3 regions of the Pseudescherichia sp. L3 genome follow, and region 2 is predicted to be linked to each of the others. Evidence: predicted binding sites of a transcription regulator. Region 2 holds the regulator's gene; each other region holds the start of a gene.
The links. The regulator CRP, encoded in region 2, controls carbon source genes, mostly activating them, when cyclic AMP is high. The targets are predictions, from matches to a motif close to ATGTGANNNNNNTCACAT.
Positions count from the first base shown of each region.

Region 1: the regulator CRP is predicted to act here: its motif matches at 1,121-1,138, upstream of NR795_RS10105 (mannitol dehydrogenase family protein).
Region 3: the regulator CRP is predicted to act here: its motif matches at 800-817, upstream of cytR (DNA-binding transcriptional regulator CytR).

Region 1 is NZ_JANKYC010000001.1:2,064,568-2,066,838, reverse strand. Features, by position in the region: gene NR795_RS10105 (mannitol dehydrogenase family protein) at 1-1,055, opposite strand, end outside; gene uxuA (mannonate dehydratase) at 1,265-2,271, shown strand, end outside.
Region 2 is NZ_JANKYC010000003.1:48,993-51,263, forward strand. Features, by position in the region: gene NR795_RS15585 (OsmC family protein) at 1-336, opposite strand, end outside; gene crp (cAMP-activated global transcriptional regulator CRP) at 645-1,277, shown strand; gene NR795_RS15595 (YccS/YhfK family putative transporter) at 1,329-2,271, shown strand, end outside.
Region 3 is NZ_JANKYC010000005.1:81,616-83,886, reverse strand. Features, by position in the region: gene priA (primosomal protein N') at 1-705, shown strand, start outside; gene cytR (DNA-binding transcriptional regulator CytR) at 864-1,889, shown strand; gene ftsN (cell division protein FtsN) at 1,983-2,271, shown strand, end outside.

The DNA of each region.
Region 1 (2,271 bases), on a different contig from region 2:
CTCTCGGCATAGTCAGTGAGATCGACGCCGGTAATGCGCAGCGTGGGTGCCTGCTCGTCCAGCATCAGACGTCGGGCGGCGGCACGGAAATGCGCGTCGGCCATACAGTCGTTGATGTGGGCAAAGCCAGCCAGGTAGCCGAGGTAAGCTAAAAAGGAGTGGCTGCCGTTGAGCATCCGCAGCTTCATCTGCTCCCAGGGCAGAACATCCTCTACCATCTGCACCCCTGCGGCTTCCCACTCAGGACGCCCGGCGACGAAGTTATCTTCAATCACCCACTGGATAAACGGCTCACAGCTGATGGCGCAGGGATCTTCTACCCCCAGCACCTCGGCAATCTCGGCCAGCGAGGCGTCGGTGGCCGCCGGCACAATGCGATCGACCATCGTGCCCGGGAAGCTCACCTGCTCGCCAATCCACTCTGCCAGCTCGGCGGATCGCTGCTGCGCCATCCCCAGCACGGCGTTTTTGACTACGTGGCCATTGTCGGGAATGTTGTCGCAGGAGAGAACGCTAAAGGGCGGCAGGCCCCGCTCACGGCGGCGGGAGAGGGCTTCAACCAGAATGCCCGGCGCAGAGTGCGGCGCCTGTGGGTTCTGCAGATCGTGCATGATGCGCTCGTTGCGGGTATCCAGTTTGCCGGTAGCCGGATCGATGCAGTAGCCTTTCTCGGTGATGGTCAGGGAGACAATGGCGACCTGCGGCTCGCAAAATTTCTCAATAATGGCTGCCAGCGAATCGAGTTTAGCGTTAAGGCACTCTTTTACCGCGCCAACAATAATGGCCTGGTTGCCTTCTGCACCTTTCTCCAGCACGGTAAACAAATGATCCTGCTCACGAAGCTGGGTCATTAAGGCGTCACCGCTAAACAGGCTGATCTCACAGATCCCCCAGTCGCCGCCCCGGGCGTTCAGCACCCGATCGGTTAGCAGTGCCTGGTGGGCGCGGTGAAAAGCGCCAAATCCAAAATGGACAATACGCGAGCGCAGCGCCTGACGATCGTACCCTGGCCGTTGAACGCTGTCCGCGAGGGCAACTGAGGCAATATTTTTCATGACCAACACACCTGATTAACTAATAATTAACAAGATGCAGTGTAAAGTTATATGACAGCAAATTAAATTGGTGTGCCTCAAATATCTGCGGAACGTGAGCTGGATCAATCAAAGCAGGGGCACCAATTGACCCTGGTTGGGAAACATGTATGGTAGTCGTCATCTGTATGAGCCATATTGGTATAACAACTTTATTTGAGGGTTAGGCGATGGAACACACCTGGCGTTGGTACGGTCCGAACGATCCGGTTTCTCTTGATGATGTGCGTCAGGCAGGCGCAACGGGCGTAGTCACTGCGCTGCACCATATTCCCAACGGTCAGGTCTGGCCGGTGGAAGAGATCAAACAGCGCCAGGCGCTGCTGGCCGAAAAAGGGTTAACCTGGTCGGTGGTTGAGAGCATCCCGGTGCATGAAGAGATCAAAACCCACAGCGGTCAGGTTGATACCTGGATTGCCAACTATCAGCAGAGCATCCGTAACCTTGCGGCCTGCGGTATCGATACCGTTTGCTACAACTTTATGCCGATCCTCGACTGGACGCGTACCGATCTGGAGTATGAGCTGCCGGACGGCTCCAAAGCCCTGCGTTTCGACCAGATCGCCTTTGCCGCCTTTGAGCTGCACGTGCTGAAGCGCAACGGTGCGGAAGCGGACTACAGCGACGAGGAGCAGCGCCAGGCTAAAGCCTGGTTCGATAACGCCAGCGAGGCGGAGATCGACAAACTGACCCGCAATATCATTGCCGGCCTGCCGGGAGCGGAAGAGGGCTACACCCTCGATCAGTTCCGCGCTCGCCTGGCGGAGTATGACGGCATCAATAAAGCGCAGCTGCGGGAAAACATGGCCGTCTTTCTGCGGGCCATTGTTCCAGTGGCAGAAGAAGCTGGCGTGCGCCTGGCGGTACACCCGGACGATCCGCCGCGCCCGATCCTCGGTCTGCCGCGCATTGTTTCTACCATTGAAGATATGCAGTGGCTGAAAGAGACCGTCGACAGCATTAATAACGGCTTCACCATGTGCACCGGCTCCTATGGCGTCCGCGCCGATAACGATCTGGTGAAGATGGTAGAAACCTTCGGCGATCGCATTCACTTCACCCACCTGCGTTCAACCTGTCGGGAAGAGAACCCAAAAACCTTCCACGAGGCGGCGCATCTGCAGGGCGACGTGGATATGGTGTCGGTAGTGAAAGCAATTTTGACCGAAGAGCAGCG
Region 2 (2,271 bases):
GTACTTCTCTGCCGAGAGATCCACCGCACGGGATACCGCCGCATCCTTCAGCTCTTTGCCGGTAACGATAAAGTGCAGGTTGATGTGGGTGAAGAGACGCGGTGCCTCTTCCCGGCGCTCGGAGGTCAGCTTCACTTCGCAATCGGACACGCTATGACGGCCTTTCTGCAGGATCGACACCACGTCGATGGCGCTGCATCCGCCTGCCGCCATCAGCACCATCTCCATCGGGCTGGGGGCTTTATCCCCGGAGTTGCCGTCCATTAACACCTGATGACCAGAGGCGGATTCGCCAAGGAACGTCAGCCCTTCAACCCATTTTACGCGTGCTTGCATTTTCATCACTCCAGAGTGGCAATTTTCCCGACAGATTACGCGCGCCGAGTAAAACGCGCAACGGAAGGCGACATGCATCAAGCTGAAGCGAGACACCAGGAGACACACGGCAAAAGCTATGCTAAAACAGTCAGGATGCTACGGTAATGTATTGACATTATGCAGGTATGCAGAGGACTTCAACCATTACAGGCCGCATGCCTATATTGACGGCCCCCTTCCCAGGATTCGGGAAGCATATGATTGCAACCCCAGCCGCCGGATCCGTCCCGCGACTGGCGCCAGCTTATAACAGAGGATAACCGCGCATGGTGCTTGGCAAACCACAAACAGACCCGACTCTCGAATGGTTCTTGTCTCATTGCCACATTCATAAGTACCCATCGAAGAGCACGCTGATTCACCAGGGTGAAAAAGCGGAAACGTTGTATTACATCGTCAAAGGCTCAGTGGCAGTGCTCATCAAGGACGAAGAAGGGAAAGAGATGATCCTCTCTTACCTGAACCAGGGAGACTTTATCGGTGAACTGGGCCTGTTTGAAGAGGGCCAGGAGCGCAGCGCATGGGTACGGGCGAAAACCGCCTGTGAAGTGGCCGAAATTTCCTATAAAAAATTCCGTCAGCTTATCCAGGTCAACCCGGATATTCTGATGCGCCTTTCGTCGCAGATGGCTCGCCGCCTGCAGGTCACCTCTGAGAAAGTGGGCAACCTTGCCTTCCTCGACGTGACCGGCCGTATCGCGCAGACCCTGCTGAACCTGGCTAAACAGCCGGACGCCATGACCCATCCGGACGGGATGCAGATCAAAATCACCCGCCAGGAGATCGGTCAGATCGTCGGCTGCTCCCGTGAAACCGTGGGCCGTATTCTGAAGATGCTGGAAGATCAGAACCTGATCTCCGCGCACGGCAAAACCATCGTCGTCTACGGAACACGTTAAGCTTTAAAAACGGCGTATCGCCTCGCGGACGCCGTTTTTGCTCTCCTCCTCATGTGGCGCAGGTTAATCTACCACCCCGAAGTTAACTACGCACTGCGGCAAACGCTGGTGCTGTGTCTTCCCGTGGCCATCGGCCTGGCGCTGGGTCATCTTCAGCATGGTCTACTGTTCTCGCTGGTGCCCGCCTGCTGCAACATTGCCGGTCTCGATACCCCACACAAACGCTTCTTTAAGCGCCTGATTATCGGCGGCTCGCTGTTTGCCGGCTGTAGCCTGGCGGTGCAGCTGCTGCTGGGGGCCAACGTTGCGCTCCCGCTGATCCTCGCCGGGCTGGCAATGCTGCTTGGCGTCACGGCGGAAATCAGTCCTCTACACGCGCGCCTGCTGCCCGCTTCGCTTATCGCCGCTATCTTTACCCTGAGCCTGGCGGGCAATATGCCGATCTGGGAGCCACTGCTCATCTACGCCCTTGGCACGCTCTGGTATGGGGCATTTAACTGGTTTTGGTTCTGGCTGTGGCGCGAGCAGCCCCTGCGCGAATCGTTAAGCCTGCTCTACCGCCAGCTCGCCGACTACTGCGAGGCGAAGTACAGCCTGCTGACGCAGCACGCCGATCCGGAGAAGGCCCTGCCACCGCTGCTGGCGCGTCAGCAAAAGGCGGTGGATCTCATCACCCAGTGCTATCAGCAGCTGCATATGCTCGCTGCCAACCAGCATAACGACTACAAACGTCTGCTGCGGGCGTTTCAGGTGGCGCTGGATCTGCAGGAGCACATCTCGGTAAGCCTGCACCAGCCGGAAGAGGTGCAGAAGCTGGTGGAGCGCAGCCACGCCGAAGCGGTGATCCGCTGGAATGCGCAGGTGGTCGCTGCCCGGCTTCGGGTACTGGCGGACGACATTCTGTATCATCGCTACCCGACCCGTTTCACCATGGAGAAGCAGATTGGCGCGCTGGAGAAGATCGCCCGCCAGCATCCGCAAAACCCGGTTGGGC
Region 3 (2,271 bases), on a different contig from region 2:
ACGCCTCTCTTTCCTGGCGTGGCTATTTCGCGTATCGATCGTGACACCACCAGCCGCAAAGGGGCGCTGGAGCAGCATCTGGCAGAGGTGCATCGTGGCGGCGCGCGTATTCTGATCGGCACGCAGATGCTGGCGAAGGGGCATCACTTCCCGGACGTCACCCTGGTGGCACTGCTGGACGTCGACGGAGCGCTGTTCTCGGCTGACTTCCGCGCCGCCGAGCGTTTTGCCCAACTCTACACCCAGGTCTCCGGCCGTGCCGGACGCGCGGGCAAACAGGGGGAGGTGATTTTACAGACCCACCACCCTGAGCACCCGCTTCTGCAAACCCTGCTCTATAAAGGCTATGATGCTTTTGCCGAAGAGGCGCTGGCAGAGCGGCAGACGCTACAGCTGCCGCCGTGGACCAGCCACGTCATCATCCGCGCAGAGGATCATAACAACCAGCAGGCCCCGCTCTTTCTGCAGCAGCTGCGCAATCTGCTGCAGGCCAGCCCGCTGGTGGATAGCCATCTCTGGCTACTCGGCCCGGTGCCTGCCCTTGCTCCGAAACGCGGCGGTCGCTATCGCTGGCAGCTGCTGCTTCAGCACCCCTCGCGTATTCGCCTGCAGCATATCGTCAGCGGCGCGCTGGCGCTGATTAATACCCTGCCGGAGGCGCGCAAGGTGAAGTGGGTGCTGGACGTGGATCCGATTGAGGGTTAGCGAGGCCAGGGATGCGAGTCGGATCGAAAAATTCAACCTCCATCACAATTTTCCTGAAAATAGTGTAACCGTACTGATAAACGATCTGCTAAAAATGTGGGTAATGTCGCACATAAGGGATGCGCCTGCGCTTATGCCAGGCATGCGAGGAGAAAGAGTTGAAGGTTAAGAAAGAGGTTGCTGCGGCGACCATGAAAGATGTGGCCCAGAAAGCGAAAGTTTCTACGGCAACCGTGTCCAGGGCGTTGATGAACCCGGATAAAGTCTCCCAGGCGACCCGCAATCGCGTTGAGCAGGCGGCGCTGGAGGTGGGCTATTTGCCACAGGCGATGGGCCGCAACATTAAACGCAACGAATCGCGCACGCTGCTGGTCATCGTGCCGGATATCTGCGATCCCTTTTTCAGCGAAATCATTCGCGGTATTGAAGTGACCGCCGCCGAGCAGGGCTATCTGGTACTGATTGGCGACTGCGCCCACCAGAACCAGCAGGAGAAGACGTTCATCGATCTGATCATCACCAAGCAGATTGACGGTATGCTGCTGCTCGGCTCGCGCCTGCCCTTTGACGCCAGCATCGAGGAGCAGCGCAACCTGCCGCCGATGGTGATGGCCAACGAGTTCGCGCCGGAGCTGGAGCTGCCCACGGTGCACATCGATAACCTGACGGCGGCCTTTAACGCCGTTAACTACCTGCTGGAGCAGGGGCACCAGCGGATTGGCTGTATTGCCGGGCCGGAAGAGATGCCGCTGTGCCACTACCGCCTGCAGGGTTACGTCCAGGCGCTGCGCCGATCCGGCATCACCGTTGACCCGCACTATATCGCCCGCGGCAACTTCACCTACGAGGCGGGGAGCAGTGCCATGGAGCAATTGCTGGCGCTGCCGAAGCCGCCTACGGCGGTATTCTGCCACAGCGACGTCATGGCCCTTGGCGCACTCTCCTGCGCGAAACGGCAGGGTCTTAAAATTCCGCAGGATCTCTCTATTATTGGTTTCGATAATATTTCACTCGCCCAGTTCTGCGATCCGCCGCTGACGACGGTCGCCCAGCCGCGCTTTGAGATTGGCCGTGAGGCGATGCTATTGCTGTTAGATCAGCTACATGGCCAGGTAGTCAGCAGCGGATCGCGCCTGCTGGATTGCGAATTAATCGTGCGCGGGTCGACACAGGCGCTTACGTAACAGCGCCTGCTTTCGGACTTCCGCGTCTGGTCAAAGTCCCGTCGCTTAAGTAACATGACGGCCCAATAAACGAATGAATACAGCGAAACGATAGTGGCCCAACGAGATTATGTACGCCGCAGCCAATCGGCTCCTTCGCGGCGAAAAACGAGCACCTCAAGGAAGAAGCAACGTAATACGCCTGCTGTCTCGCCTGCTATGGTGGCGATTGCAGCCGCCGTGCTGGTGGCCTTTCTCGGTGGCCTTTACTTTATTACCCATCATAAAAAAGAGGAGTCCGAGACCCTGCAGAGCCAGAAGGTCACGGGCAACGGGCTACCGCCGAAGCCGGAAGAGCGCTGGCGTTATATTAAAGAGCTGGAGAGCCGTCAGCCGGGCGTAC